Regions from separate parts of the Ruminiclostridium herbifermentans genome, predicted to be linked through region 2. Evidence: riboswitches for the same ligand, from Rfam matches in the RefSeq annotation. Region 2 holds a riboswitch; the other holds the start of a gene.

Region 1 (8,219 bases), 1.8 Mb from region 2:
TATCCATGCATAAACAATATTTCTGCAAAGTGTCCATCTAACAGCCGAAAGCCTTTTAGATGCTCCAACACCCATTATAGAAGTTGAAATAACCTGAGTAGTACTAACAGGTGCACCAATTGCAGACATTGTTTCAATAACTATAGCAGCTCCAGTTTCTGCTGCAAAACCACCAATTGGCTGAAGTCTTATCATATTAACACCCATTGTTTTTATAATCTTCCAACCGCCAAGAGAAGTTCCTAATGCCATGGCAAGGGCACAAGACATCATAACCCAAAATGGGACACCACTCTCTGGGTCAACCATATTTGCCCCAACTAAAGCAAGCGTTATTATACCCATTGACTTTTGAGCATCATTTTTACCATGAGAGTATGCCATAAATGCTGCTGAAAATATTTGCAGTTTAGAAAAATATCTATTTACAAATCTTTGAGAATAAGAACTAAGAATTTTAAATAAAAACTTCATAAATAGAAAGCCCATAGCAAATCCAAGTACTGGAGACGAAAATAGCGGAATTATTACTTTTTGGAATACACCATCCCATTTTACTATACTAAGTCCACCCGCATATGCAATTGATGAACCGATAAGGGCTCCAATAAGGGCATGTGAGGAACTGCTTGGAATGGCAATATACCAAGTTATCAAATCCCAAATAATAGCGGCAACTAACGTAGCAATAATAACATATTGAACCTTAATCATTGAGTTATCAACTAACCCGTTTGTTATAGTATACGCTACTTTACTGCTCATTAGTGCTCCTAATAAATTCAGTGAGGCAGACATAAAAATAGCTTGTCTTGGTGATAATACTCTTGTAGAAACTGATGTGGCAATAGAATTAGCAGTATCATGGAAGCCATTTATGAAGTCAAATGCCAGCGCTAATACAATGACACATATCAAAGATACGCTAAGCATGCTTCATAACAACCCCTTCTATAATATTTGCCACATCTTCACAGGCATCAATTGTATTTTCGAAAAAGTCAATTATTTCTTTCCACTTTATTACTTCAATTGCATTTTTCTCGGTTAAGAACAAGTTTGTCATAGCATCTCTAAAAGCAGTATCTGCTTCGTCTTCAATATTATTAACTTCAATAATCTTCTTATCTAGATTCTTGCTCTTCTTCATGTTTTTCATTTCTAATATTACATTTTTTAGTTCATTTGTTGCATTAACTATCAATTTAGAAAGAACAATAGCCTCAGGTCTAACTTCTTGTACATTATACATGCTAAATCTCTGGGCTGCTGCTTGAATATCGTCAGTAATGTTATCTAACTCTCTTGCTATTAAGTAAATATCTTCTCTGTCAATAGGTGTAATAAACGATTTGTTTAGTTCATTGAAAATTTTGTGTACCACTTTATCGCAAGCGTGCTCTGCGTCTTCAATTCTTTTGATTTTCTCATTAACATCTACATAGTTGTTTGTTAGATCGTCTAGTAGGTTAGCTGCTTTGCAGATAATCTCACTTGTTTCAATAAAATAATCAAAAAAACGCTCTTCTTTAGATGTTGGTCTAAACATTAACAATACCTTCTTTCTATAATATTGGACAATTACTTAACCATGATAATGTATTGTTAGTTCTATTACAACATACTTTACACATAATTAAATTTACTTAACACAAAATTAACAGAGCTTATTATAACAAGAAAAAGCATACATAAATCAATCACTGTCTAATAGCTTTCTCAGATATTGACCAGTATAGGATTCTTCTACCTGCGCTACTTGTTCTGGAGTACCTTCAGCTACAATAGTTCCACCTTTATCTCCTCCCTCAGGTCCTAAATCAATAATATAATCAGCTGTTTTTATTACATCCAAATTGTGCTCAATTATAACCATTGAATTACCAGCATCCACAAGTCTTTGCAAAATGTCAATTAATCTATGCACATCCGCAATGTGTAAACCTGTAGTAGGTTCGTCAAGAATGTATAAAGTTTTTCCTGTGCTTCTCTTAGAAAGTTCAGTTGCAAGCTTAACTCTCTGTGCCTCACCGCCTGATAGGGTATTTGAAGGCTGTCCTACTTTTACATATCCAAGTCCAACATCAAACAATGTCTGCAGTTTGTTTTGTATTCTAGGTATATTTTTAAAGAACTCTAATGCGTCTTCTATAGTCATATCTAAGACATCTGAAATACTTTTGCCTTTGTATTTTACCTCCAATGTTTCCCTATTGTAGCGTTTTCCCTTACAAACCTCACAAGGTACATATATATCCGGCAGGAAATGCATTTCTATTTTTATAATACCATCACCACTACAAGCCTCGCATCTGCCGCCCTTAACATTAAAACTAAATCTTCCTGCCTTATATCCTCTCATTTTTGCTTCAGTGGTTGAAGCATAAACCTCCCTAATCAGGTCATAAACTCCTGTATAGGTAGCAGGGTTAGATCTAGGAGTTTTACCAATAGGAGATTGATCAATATTGATCACCTTATCTAAATAATTTACTCCATTTATAGTATCATGATCAGCAGGTCTCGTCTTTGCTCTATTTAGCTGACTTGCCAAACTTTTATGCAGAATTTCATTGATAAGAGTACTTTTACCAGATCCAGAAACTCCAGTAATTGCAGTCATAACCCCTAACGGAATCTTTGCACTAATGTTTTTAAGATTATTTGCTCTTGCCCCTAAAATTTCCAACCATTTGCCATTTGGCTTTCTTCTCTCATTCGGAACAACTATTTTCTTTCTTCCACTTAGGTACTGGCCTGTAATAGAAGCTTCATTTTTAATAATTTGCTCAGTTGGACCTTCCGCAACAATATGTCCTCCATGAACTCCCGCACCAGGTCCCATATCAATAATATGGTCCGCAGCATGCATTGTTTCTTCATCATGTTCCACAACTATTAAGGTGTTTCCTAAATCTCTTAATCTTGTAAGAGTTCTTAACAACTTGTCATTATCTCTCTGATGTAAACCAATACTGGGCTCATCTAAAATATATAAAACACCCATCAAGCCAGAACCTATTTGAGTAGCAAGTCTAATTCTCTGAGCCTCACCACCTGAAAGAGTTCCAGCAGTCCTTGATAATGAAAGATAACTTAAACCAACATCCACAAGAAAGCCTATTCTAGCGTTAATCTCTTTCAAAATCTGATTTGCAATCATTAAGTGTCTATCACTCAAATTAATATTGACAAAAAATTCTCTTAAATCTTCAATGGACATAATAGATAATTCATGGATATTCTTGTCACATACTGTAACCGCGAGGCTTTCTTGCTTTAGCCTTGCCCCATTGCAGTCAGGACAAGGATTATTGCTCATAAATTGCTCATAATACTGCTTCATGCCTTCGGAATTTGATTCCTTATATCGCCTTTCCATTGTATTTATTACACCTTCAAAAGCCGCCATGTAAGAGCCGCTGCCATACTCACGTTCATAATCAACCTTTATTTTTTCACCCTTTGTACCGTATAAAATAATGTCTATGATTTCGGCAGGCAGCTTATGGAATGGAACATCCAATTTAAATTTATAATGCTTTGCAAGAGCATTAAACATCATCCTGGTATATGCGTCTTCACTTTCCACATTCCAACCTGCAACTACAATGGCTCCTTCAACAAGTGATAAGGATCTATCTGGAATTACTAAGTCTGGATCAATTTTAAGTAAATTACCAAGTCCTGTACATGTAGGACATGCTCCAAATGGATTGTTGAAGGAAAACATCCTTGGTGTAAGTTCTTCTATACTAATTCCGCAATCACTGCAGGCAAAATTCTGGCTTAGAAGTATTTCTTCTTTTCCAACAACATCTATAATTACTACTCCACCGCTTAATTGTAAAACAGTTTCAAGAGAATCAACCAGTCTCTTTTGAATATCCTTTCGAATAATAAGTCTGTCAACAACAATCTCTATATTGTGTTTTTTATTTTTGTCCAAAACTATATCATCATTAATATCTATTACCTGACCATCAACTCTTAATCTAACAAAACCACCTTTTTTTGCGTCCTCAATTAATTTATGAAATTCCCCTTTTCTGCCTCTTACAACAGGCGCAAGCAGCTGTATTCTGGTATTTTCGTCAAAAGCCATTATTTGGTCAACCATTTGATCCACAGTCTGCTGAGCAATTTCCTTACCGCATTTTGGACAATGGGGTACACCTATTCTAGCATACAGCAATCTGAGGTAATCATGTATTTCTGTAACTGTTCCTACTGTTGAACGGGGATTTCTGCTAGTGGTTTTTTGGTCAATAGCTATTGCAGGCGATAATCCATCTATATAATCTATGTCTGGCTTCTCCATTTGCCCTAAAAATTGTCTGGCATATGATGATAAAGATTCAACATATCGTCTCTGACCTTCTGCATAAATTGTATCAAATGCTAATGAGGATTTCCCCGAACCACTTAATCCGGTAATTACAACAAATTTGTCTCTAGGTATCTCAACATCAATATTTTTGAGATTATGCTCACGAGCACCCTTAATAAAAATATTATCTCTAATCATTTGCTCACCTTTCTATTCAACCCAGCTTCATCATTAAATTATTAACAGTCACGGGTTTGCTGAATTTTGAAACTATTTCAATAATAAATTTTGACTGATCAAATTAATAAAAAATATTATGAAGATTGAGTTCATTATCCGTATTATTAAAATTTATATTATAAATTTGCATTTTTACTAGCCACGCCATAATACCTAAGTTCAGAATAAAATTTTTCGATTATTTTTCGATTATAGAAAAATTTTATTTCATCAGCGGTATTTCATCGTGTTTGGTTGTACGTATTCTCATAAGCTGACAACCTAATCAGCTCCTTCAACTATAGAAGTTGGAGAATAATCAATTCGCTTACCACGATATATTATATCAAATAAAAATACCAATGCAAACATTTGTTCGTTTGATTTTTAGAATTTTTATTGATATTTATTTAGTTAATTGATATAATAGCCATTGGAAGTTGGTATATTCAAAACTTATTTATTTTTGGAAATTTTTTTAATATGTGGCCTTTTGATTAATAATAGCCTTAAAAAACATGAAATATAACTAACTTTCATCAATTATTACAACTAAATAAAATTCGGGGAGCTGAAAATAATTCGGCTGAGATAAGTATGTTTTACTTAAAACCCATATACCTGATCTGGATAATGCCAGCGTAGGAATGAATAATGAATAATATGTCATACTGCATTTTCATACTGGTATGACTTTTTTTATGCTTTTATGTATACTATGCTTCTTACTTTTTTATTTAGTAAGCTTTAGAAGTATAACTAAGCTAATTCATTAAATATTTTTTAACACTAAAAGTCTTATTTCAGTCTATTTATTTTTATATTTTAAGTTATCTGTATTAAAGGAGGAGTTATTATGAAAAAAATGTCTACTAAAATGTTGGTAGAAGCAGGAGTGTTGATTGCTCTTGCAATGATTTTGAGTTATGTAAAGATTTATGAGTTTCAAAACGGTGGGTCTGTGACTTTAGGAAGCATGATTCCCATTATTATTTTCGCTATCAGATGGGGCAGCAAGCATGGCGTTCTGGTAGGTTTAGTTTATGGATTTCTTCAGTTTGCACTAGGAACAAAGTTTTCCTATCATCCTGTTGGTATTTTCCTTGATTATATCTTTGCATTTGGTATGCTTGGATTCGCAGGTCTATTTAGGAAGAACATTTTTACAATGATAGCCAGCGTTTTTATAGCTATGATTGGAAGATTTACTTTTCATTTTATCTCGGGAGTTTTTTTATGGTACATGTACGCTCCTGAAGGAATGAATATATACCTCTATTCACTTATCTATAATGGAAGCTACATGCTGCCTGAATTTTTCATTTCTTCTGTACTGGTTGTTGCCCTTTATAAACCTTTAAAGAGATTTATAGAACAGAATAATGTGGCAACAGTTAAAATTTAATTTAAACTAGTTATTACATTTGCTTTCGAATGTACTTAAACAAAAACATAAGAAATGCGGAAAAGGTGCCATAGCAACATTTCCGCATTTCTTATATCCATTCTTAGGTTGCGTCCCAATCGGGATACACATCAATATGATTTATATATTATTTAAATAAGTTCCTCAATTTTAAACTTCAAAGGTTGATTAACTTTTAATACTATTAGGCATACTTGTTTAAATGTGGTGAAAGCTATAACTGCTTTATTATATTTCTACAAAATTATGCAAATTAAGCCGCCGCTGCCCTCATTAATTATTTTCTGCAGTGTCTCCTGCAGCTTCATTTGAGCATCCTCAGGCATCCTAAATAGTTTGTTCTGCAAGCCCTCCTGCACTAATTCATGTAGAGATTTTCCAAATATATTTGATTCCCAAAGCTTAGTAGTATCATTTTCAAATTCTTTTAACAAATATGAAACCAACTCTTCAGATTGCTTTTCAGTTCCTACCATTGGCGCTATCTCAGTCTCTATATCCGCACGAATCATGTGAATTGAAGGTGCACTTGCATGAAGCTTAACCCCATATCTATTGCCTTGCTTGATTATTTCAGGTTCTTCTAGAGTAAGTTCATCCATTTGAGGAGAAACCATTCCATAGCCCTTTACTTTTACTTCATGGAGAGCATACTCTACTCTGTCATACTCTTTTTTGATTCTTGCCAAATCTTTAATCAAGCTTATTAATTTGTGCTCACCCTCAATTTCCATTCCTGATTCTTCACTTAAAATTCTATATAATAAACCATCAACGGTTGATAAATCAATTAATACAGTACCCTCACCTAAACTAACTTTGTCAATAGTGGCCCTTTTACAAAAATCATAATTTTCAAAGGAACTCACAGCAGATTTTATTTCTCTAATTCTGCTTGTAGAACTGAAAGTATTTCTTATTGATTCAATTATTTCACTTTTTAGCCAATGAGAATCATCAAGAGCTTCAACCCATCTTGGTATATTTATGCCTATTTCTGATATTGGGAACTCCTGCAATATTTTCTCCATTATAATATCAACATCATCAATTCTCATTTGCAGACAGTCCATTGCTATTACTGCTACTCCATACTTTTGTTCTAACTCATCACGTAATTTCAGTGTTTCTTCACTTCTTGGACTGGTTGAGTTAATTATTATTACGAATGGCTTGTCAATTGACTTTAATTCACTAATTACTCTCTTTTCTGCTTCAACATAATCTTCTCTTTCGATATCTGCAATGCTTCCATCTGTTGTAATTACAATACCGATTGTTGAATGTTCATTAATTACTTTTTTCGTTCCAATTTCTGCTGCTTCCTCAAACGGAATTTGATAGTCATACCATGGCGTAGATACCATTCTTGGAGCATTATTTTCCAAGTGACCCATAGCACCCTTCACCATATATCCCACACAATCAATCATCCTTACTTTCATTTGTACATTTTGATCAATAGATATTTCAACTGCCTCATTGGGGATGAATTTAGGTTCAGTAGTCATTATAGTTCTTCCAGATGCGCTCTGTGGAAGTTCGTCTATAGCCCTTTCCTTTTGATATGTGTTCTCTATGTTAGGAATAACCAACAAATCCATAAATCTTTTTATAAAAGTTGATTTCCCAGTTCTAACAGGTCCCACAATACCTATATAAATATCCCCTTGAGTTCTTTCAGCTATCTGCTGGTATATATTGAATTTTTCCACCCTAGAACCCTCCCCTATATTGCTACATGCCCTATTGGGACTATGCATATTTGTCTTGTTCAATATTAAATATATGTACGAAATAAGTTAATATTACAAAAAAATAAAAAACTCAAAATTTTTATCATGAGTTTTTTATTTAATAATAATCATTAATAATCATTCAATTTTATTAAAATCACATTTATTAAAATCACAATTTAAATCTAATGCTATTCAGCTATTAATAATATACAGCAAATTCCTTAAAAAGCTTATAAACTATATATTATGATAATCTTATAGCTAGATTTCTTTTTAGATTGAATAATATCGCAATAATAGCTTTTTAAATTAAAGCTATTATACTATTGCATTTCATTCTTTTTGTCCCTTGTCATCAAATCTCCAACTGCTTTTCTAGGATCCTTTCCTTTATATAAAACATCATAAGCCTCATTAGTTATTGGCATAGATACTCCTAGTCTTTTTGCTAATTCATATGCTGGCTTTGTAGTTGCTACTCCTTCAACCACCATATTTACTTCTT
Region 2 (8,219 bases):
GTATCAAATAAAACTATTGATAAAAGCATTTCCAAGTGTTAATGATTTCATAAATTATTTGGATGCTTTCTACGAGGAAGTTAATCTTTACGATAAAGACGAGGCTTCTAAAGTAACAGATCAATTTGTGCTCCTAGAGAAATTGAAAAGTTATTCTAAAAAGGTTCTTGAAAAAAGAAATGATATTAATCCCGTCATAATAGATATTATAAGCTATACTCAATACTTAAATGTGATATTAGAGAAAAAAGGTGATTATTTGATATGGAATCAAAGTGATTATACTGATATAAATGATTGTAAGATAAAACTTGTTCCAAAAGCTTCTGTTGTTGACTTGAAATATGATGTTTATAAGACCACTAACCATTTGATTCAAAATAAGGAATTTATAGAATTTGATGAAAGAGACAATTGGCTATTGTTTTTAAATGAAAATGACAAGATTAGTACGTATGAAATAACGGAGTCATTATTTGAAGTTATTGTAAGAATCCAAAATAATAACACAAAAACTGTAAAAGATATTGTTTCAGAAGTAGTATTATTATATACTGAAGATGCTGATATGGCTTTGCAAATTGAAACTGAATTAGTTTATGCTATTCAGCAACTTGGACAAAAAGGATTGTTTTGCTTAGCAGAATAGATATTATATATATGCAAGAAGCTTTTGAAAGGATACCTATTATGAAACGATTAATATATTCTATTTTTCTTTGTTTTGTTTTGCTTTTTACAAGTTCATGTAATATAAATGATTTTAACCTTATATCAGGTGAAGTAAAAGCAGAGATTTCGAATGATATAATAGCTGATATCCCTGTAGTAATTGAAAAAGTTCTTGTAAAGAAGGGACAAAAAGTAAACAAAAACGATCCTCTGGTTCAAATTAGTATGGAAGATATTGAGAATCAAATAGCAGAGAAAGAAAGTCAATTAAAGCTAGAGAAACTTGAATTGGAAAAAATTAGGTATAATGAAACATATGGGAAAAGTAATCAATCTATTTCTAATAATGAGAAGTCTAATTTAATGGAAAGGATAGAAAACTTAAAGAAGCAGCTAAAATTAATTCAAACAAATAATACCCCGGAAATAAGGAAATATAAAAGTGATTTAGAGAAAGCAAATAAAGATTATTTAAACTCAAAAAAAGATATGGAGTTAAATCAAAGACTTTATAATGAGGGAGCTATTTCTAAAAGTGAGTTGGACAAATCTGCTATTGTAGTTGAAGAAAATGAAAAAAAAATAAATGACATTGAGAATGAATTAGAAGCATATAAGTTAAACACACAATATCAGATTAATGAGTCAATCCTTGCACTTAACCAACAACTAATTACATTAGATAAACCCAATCAGGCATCAGAAAGTATCCAAATAGAGATACAAAACCAAAAAATAAGCATATTAGAAGAGGATATTAAAAGACTTCAAGAGAAAATAAATAACTCCAAAATTAGGAATAATGAAATTACATCAGGATTAAACCAAGGAATTATAAATGATATATATGTTGATGAGGGCACATATGTTAACAAAAATCAGAAAATATTGAACATAATTAGTCTTGAAAATTTATACATAGAGGCAGATGTTCCAGAAGACCAAATAGAAGGAATTGTTAAAGGAACTGAAGTAGAGATTATTCCAATTTCAGCGAAGAATAAAGTCCTTAAAGGCACAATAATTGAGGTTTCTGTTATGGGAGGCAAAAAGGACGGCGAAACAGTTATACCTATAAAAATCAAATATGATGATCCTGATAAATTGTTATTGCCTAATTATAACGTTGATGTAAAAATTCCTACAGAGTAGATTATGGTTTTAGGCTTGTTAGAAAGGATATTAATATGCTTGCAATTAGGACTATAAACCTTAAAAAAGTATATAAGAATACTACAGTAGTAAACAACTTAAATTTAAATGTCCCATATGGTTCTGTGTACGGCTTTTTAGGTCCTAATGGTGCTGGAAAAACTACGACGATCAGAATGCTATTAGGTCTTGCAAAACCTACTTCAGGCGAAATATATATTGCATCAAATAAGATATGTTTCAATGATACAAAATACAAGTATGATATTGGTTTTGTACCTGATGTTCCTTCATTTTATAAATGGATGACAGCAAAAGAATACTTATATTTTTGTGGTAACATTTTTAATTTAAAGAAATCAGTCATTAGGGAAAGAACTAAAAAACTACTTGACATAGTAGGATTAGAGGATAGTTCAAAGCCTATTGGAAGCTATTCGAGAGGAATGAAGCAAAGACTTGGTATCGCACAGACCCTTATTCATAATCCTAAAGTTGTTCTATTAGATGAACCAACTTCAGCATTAGACCCTATTGGCAGAAAAGAGATTCTTGATATAATTAAAAAACTTTCTGGTGAGACAACTGTCTTTTTTTCAACACATATTTTAAATGATGTTGAAAGTGTATGTGATAAAGTTTGCGTATTAGATAAGGGGAATCTTCTGGTTGAAGATTCAATTACAAATTTAAAAAAGGAATATTTTCATTTAAAGTATAATCTAAAAACGTCAGCTAGAAATGATGAGATAATAAAATGTTTAAGTAATTATGAATATTTTTTAGATATTAAAGATAGTATTGATGGTGGGATTGAGTTTTTATCCAAAAATGGTGAAGAAATTGAAAGGATAATACCACAAGTTATTAGTAATAACAATTGGGGATTATTGGAATTTAAACGAGTTGAACCGTCACTAGAAGATATCTTTATGGAGGTGCTGAAAAAGAATGAACCAAAGGGTATTAATAGCTAAAGAATTTAAAGAGATGGTGAAAACTCGAAAAATTATTGTTATGCCTTTATTATTTATAATATTTGGTATATTGAGTCCTATTTCTGCATTAGCAGCTCCTGAACTTATAAAAAGTATATCTGGTACTGCGCACATAGTAATACCAAAACCTACTGTATTTGATGCATATGATCAATTTTTCAAAAATCTAAATCAAATTCAAGTAGTTATTCTTATTTTTACTACAATGAATATTGTTGTAGAAGAAAAAATGAATGGCGTTTTAATGCTTTTAACAACAAAACCTGTTTCTAAGAGTGGATACATTTTTAGTAAATTATTATCTCAAAGTTTTTTAATTCTCATATCCTTAACATTGGGGTCTGCAGCATTTATTTATTATACTATAGTTTTATTTCATCGGTTTAATTTCTCGGGCTTTATAATAGCAGTTGCTTATTATTTTCTATATATTATGGTGTTTATAACAATGACTACTTTTTTTAGTACGATAGCATCAAATTTGACAGTAGCAGGGATATGTTCATTTCTTGGTTTCACAATAATTAACCTTACTGGTTACATTGAAAAAATAATTGGTTATTATACACCAGCAACTCTTAAGGGCAATCAGATTTTATTAGTAAGAAAAGGTTGGTATGCTATAAATAATTTGGCACCTGTTTATTGTTCTATATTATTAATTGTTGTATTTATAGCATTAAGTATACTATCATTTAGAAATCAAGAGATGTAATCATAATAATCAATATTGAGTTTTATTATTTTTATGAATGAGTAGATTTATTTATATCAATTTGGTAATATACTATCATAGATTTAGACATATATGTTTACATATTTGGAAATACAATGTATTGGAGGGAAAACTATGCCTTTTGACATTAAATTAGTAATACCTTATTTAGTAGTAGAAATTATTCTAAAGATATTTGCATTAGTAGATTTATATAAGTGTGATATTCAAAGATTAAGATTAGGAAAGAAGTTTATATGGGTGCTCATCATTCTATTTATAAATATATTTGGACCAATCGGCTACTTTATTTTTGCAAAAAAGAATGATTAATTAGGACTGGTTTTAGATGCTCTGATGAAATTACAAGATTATGAACTTTTTAAGTTAATAATAGAAATTTTGGGTCTAGAAACAGCTGACTAATATACGTTATAATTTTACGGTATTGATTATATAAGGGGAGGTTCATAGTCCAGATGGTACATTATTTAAGTTTGTACCTAGTATGGAATATTGATTTTAGCAATGGTTACAGAAATTTGTATAGTACGTCATGGTGAAACTGATTGGAATACAAAAAAAATGATTCAAGGAAGAGAAGATATTGAATTAAACAAAAATGGAGAAGAGCAAGCATATTTAGTAGCAAAGCATCTAAAAAAATTTCAATGGGATGCTATAGTGTCAAGTCCTCTTAAAAGGGCATTAAATACTGCAAAAATTATTGGTGAAAGTGTTGGAATAAATGAAATAACCACCATAGACGATTTTATAGAAAGAGATTTTGGAAAAGGTTCAGGGATGACACTTGAGCAGCAGAAACAGATTTTTTCAGATGGTATTATTCCCGGTAAAGAAGGCGATAATGAATTGGCTGAAAGAACCAGAAGAGCATTGGATTACATAGTAAAAGAATATGAGGGGAAAAAGATTATTATTGTTTCTCATGGAGCAATGATAAAATCCATACTAAAATTTGTTTCAGACAATACAATTGATACTGGGACTACAATTATAAAGAATGCTTGTTTAAACCTTATAAAATATGAAAATGGCAAGTGGCAGGTTGAGTTATATAATTCAGTTGATTATTTGAATTCAGCAGTAAATAGTGCCAAAAATTATTATCTTGGTAAAGAAGGCTGTCAGAAGATGAATTGTGCTCAAGCTGTACTTTGTGCATTTAAAAACCAATTTGAAATAAAGGAAAATACCATTGATGTATTTAGGAGTTTTGGTGGTGGTAATGCGCCAGAAGGAATGTGTGGTGCCTATTATGCAGCAAGGTACATTTTACAGAACTGCTCAGCAGAGAATCAATTATCTGAATTAGAGAATTACTTTTTAAAGCATGCTGGAGATTTAAAGTGTAAAGAAATAAGACAAGGTAGAAGGCTCTCTTGTGTCGGCTGTGTTGAAAAAAATTCGGAATTTTTGGTTGATTATCTGGAAAAAGAAGCTTAGATTCCGCTTCTTCCACTTATGCAAATTTGTAAAGTTAACTCCGCTGCTTATGATTTTAGGATGGAAATAATTTTTTCAATTAAGCATCAGTAAACTATATACTCATAACGCAATAATATGCTTGACATTATAGCATAGTACGAATATAATGCTATTAAATTAAATAATTTTGTGCAGGGGAACTAATTAAGTTGAGAAGACATTGTCTGACCCTTTGAACCTGTCAGTTAATACTGTCGTAGGGAGCATTTATTTAGAAATAATGTGGTGCCTATTCTCTAGGATAGGCACTTTTTGTTTATTATTAATTTCTTTTAAATAAATGATAGAAATATGAACCATTCTAATTAAAGTTCTTATTCTTTCAATAATCCCTTGATAAGCTTGATCATAAAAATGAATTTGTGAAAGTTGAGATAGTTAAAACATACAGGTAAATATTGAATTAGTCGCCTTGCCACAATATAAGGGAGAAAACCATATATGAAGACAGTTTTAACAATAGCAGGCAGTGACTGTAGTGGTGGAGCGGGAATTCAGGCGGACATCAAAACAATTACAGCACATAAGCTTTATGCAATGAGTGCTATAACGGCACTTACAGCTCAAAATACAACTGGTGTATTTGGAATTATGGAAGTACCAGCTGATTTTTTAGAAAAACAATTAGACAGTATTTTCAGTGATATTTACCCCGATGCTATTAAAATTGGAATGGTTTCAAGCAAAGGATTAATAGAAACCATAGCCGCTAAATTAATTAATGAAAATGCAAAAAAAATTGTATTGGACCCTGTTATGATTTCTACGAGCGGCAGTAAGCTTTTGGCTGATGAAGCTGTAACTGCTTTAGTAGAAAAGCTTATTCCTGTTGCAGATATTATTACGCCCAATATACCAGAAGCAGAAGTGCTGAGTGGAATACATATAACAAAAGCGGAACATATGGTTTATGCTGCAGAAAAAATAGCACAGAAATACAGTGGTGCAATTTTGATAAAGGGTGGGCATCAGCTAAATGATGCAAATGATTTGCTGTATCATAAGGGCAAGTATCAATGGTTTTATGGGGAACGAATTGATAATGATAATACGCATGGTACAGGCTGTACGTTATCTTCTGCAATAGCAAGCAATATGGCTATGGGCTACAATATGGCGGAATGCGTTAGCAATGGGAAAAAATATATATCAGGTGCCCTAAAAGCAAATTTGAATTTAGGCAAGGGAAGTGGTCCTCTAGACCATACCTTTGGAATTAACTCAAAAGTATAGTTGGTGCTTACATGGTACACTTTCGAGTCTCAAAAAACGCAAGCGTTTTTTGCTGATGTAGGTGCTATTTACATAAATGATGTGCTTTTGAGTTCATAAATGCTTTAGTTGCTTTCCACATTCACCATCCATGGTTCATTTAGTGTGATAGCAAAAAATTTAGAGCTTTCTGAATAATTGTAAAAAATACACCCATAAACATACATGAATACTACCTTGGTTGTTTGGTGAGTATTAAAATTGAACAGATAAATTAAATCTCAAGGGAGGTGCGAGGTTCATGTCATTTTGTAGTTTTGTGCAGCTGTGAGACATGAACATATATATGTTTACAAAAATTTTTGATAATATAAATAATAAACACCCACTGGTACATTGCATTACCAATTATGTAACTGTAAATGATGTGGCAAATGTACTTTTGGCTTGCGGGGCTTCGCCCATTATGGCTGATGATGTGAAGGAGGTTGAAGAAATTACTTCTTTATGCACGGCTTTGAACATCAATATTGGAACACTCAACAGCAGAACTATTAACTCTATGCTTAAAGCTGGCAAGAAGGCAAATGAACTTTCTCATACAATTGTGCTAGACCCTGTTGGAGCAGGAGCATCAAGCTTTAGAACCAATACAACCTTTGATTTGCTGGAAAATATAAAATTCAGCGTCATTCGTGGAAATATTTCTGAGATTAAGACAGTAGATAAAGGCAGCGGAACAACTCAGGGAGTTGATGCTAATGTCAGTGATGCGGTTACGGAATTAAATCTGGATGAGGTTGTTGCTTTTTCAAAAAGATTAAGCAAAAGGACAGGAGCAATTATTGTTATAACAGGAGCAATTGATATTGTTGCAAACAGTGAAAAGGCTTATATTATAAGAAATGGGCATTCTACCATGTCAAAAGTCACTGGTACAGGTTGCATGTTGTCGGCTATGATAGCTGCTTTTGTAGGTGCTAATCAGGAGGAACCTTTGCTTGCTGCGACTGCAGCTGTTTGTACAATGGGATTGGCAGGAGAATTGGCTTACAAGCGTATTATGGAAGAGGATAAAGGTTCTTCAACCTTGCGTACATACATTATTGATGAAATAAGTAAAATGACTGCAGAGAAGCTAAAGGAAGGTGCTAAAATTGAAATTAAGTAAAGAGTCCATGAGACTATATGCTGTTACCGATAGAATGTGGCTGGGAAACAATTTACTGGCAGAGCAGGTTGAAGAATGCATTAGAGGAGGGGCAACCTTTATACAGCTTAGGGAAAAAGATATTACTTTTGATGAATATTTAGCTTTGGCTAATGAAATTAAAAAAGTAACAGATAAGTATAAGATTCCATTTGTCATTAATGACGATGTAGATGTTGCAATAGCATGCGGAGCCGATGGAGTTCATGTTGGACAGCGTGATATGCAGGCAGATGATGTAAGGAACAAGATAGGAGATAAGATTCTTGGAGTATCGGCTCAGACTGTAGAGCAAGCTGTACTTGCAGAAAAAATGGGTGCAGATTATATTGGAGTTGGAGCAGTATTTTCCACTACCACAAAATTAGATGCAAATGCTGTTTGTATTGAGACGGTGAAAGCAATTTGTCAAGCAGTCTCAATTCCTGTTGTTGCAATTGGAGGCATTACAAAGCAGAATATAATGCAGCTAAAGGGTAGCGGAGTGGATGGGATTGCTGTTGTTTCAGCTATCTTTGCAGAGGATAATATTTTTGAGGCTGCTAGAGAGATTAGAGGGCTTTCTGATAGTTGTTTTGGATAAAATGAGATTTTATTTCAAAAACTGTCTAAATTGGCTATACAGTAAGTCACTATATGCTATTTCATCCTGATAAATGCTATCTAATCTTTTTCTAATATTTATACATTTATCAGTGAGCCCTCTGCTGCTCCTGTTATAATGAATAGCAATACTTCTTATACGTGCCCA

Evidence for each region. A riboswitch is a leader RNA that binds a small molecule or an ion and turns the genes downstream of it on or off. The one in region 2 is predicted to bind thiamine pyrophosphate.
Region 1: linked by a shared signal. The riboswitch ahead of thiT (energy-coupled thiamine transporter ThiT) and the one ahead of thiD (bifunctional hydroxymethylpyrimidine kinase/phosphomethylpyrimidine kinase) in region 2 are both predicted to bind thiamine pyrophosphate.

The regions. Positions count from the first base shown of each region.
Region 1 covers NZ_CP061336.1:1,900,497-1,908,715, reverse strand. Annotated here, with positions in the region: gene EHE19_RS07950 (inorganic phosphate transporter) at 1-933, opposite strand, end outside; gene EHE19_RS07945 (DUF47 domain-containing protein) at 926-1,549, opposite strand; gene uvrA (excinuclease ABC subunit UvrA) at 1,697-4,528, opposite strand; TPP riboswitch at 5,106-5,214, shown strand; gene thiT (energy-coupled thiamine transporter ThiT) at 5,406-5,954, shown strand; gene spoIVA (stage IV sporulation protein A) at 6,212-7,690, opposite strand; gene EHE19_RS07925 (NAD(P)H-dependent glycerol-3-phosphate dehydrogenase) at 8,038-8,219, opposite strand, start outside.
Region 2 covers NZ_CP061336.1:113,808-122,026, forward strand. Annotated here, with positions in the region: gene EHE19_RS00480 (B12-binding domain-containing radical SAM protein) at 1-649, shown strand, start outside; gene EHE19_RS00485 (HlyD family secretion protein) at 691-1,824, shown strand; gene EHE19_RS00490 (ABC transporter ATP-binding protein) at 1,860-2,801, shown strand; gene EHE19_RS00495 (ABC transporter permease) at 2,776-3,537, shown strand; gene EHE19_RS00500 (PLDc N-terminal domain-containing protein) at 3,673-3,870, shown strand; gene EHE19_RS00505 (histidine phosphatase family protein) at 4,066-5,004, shown strand; TPP riboswitch at 5,170-5,266, shown strand; gene thiD (bifunctional hydroxymethylpyrimidine kinase/phosphomethylpyrimidine kinase) at 5,488-6,279, shown strand; gene thiM (hydroxyethylthiazole kinase) at 6,605-7,429, shown strand; gene thiE (thiamine phosphate synthase) at 7,407-8,051, shown strand; gene EHE19_RS00525 (cysteine peptidase family C39 domain-containing protein) at 8,061-8,219, opposite strand, start outside.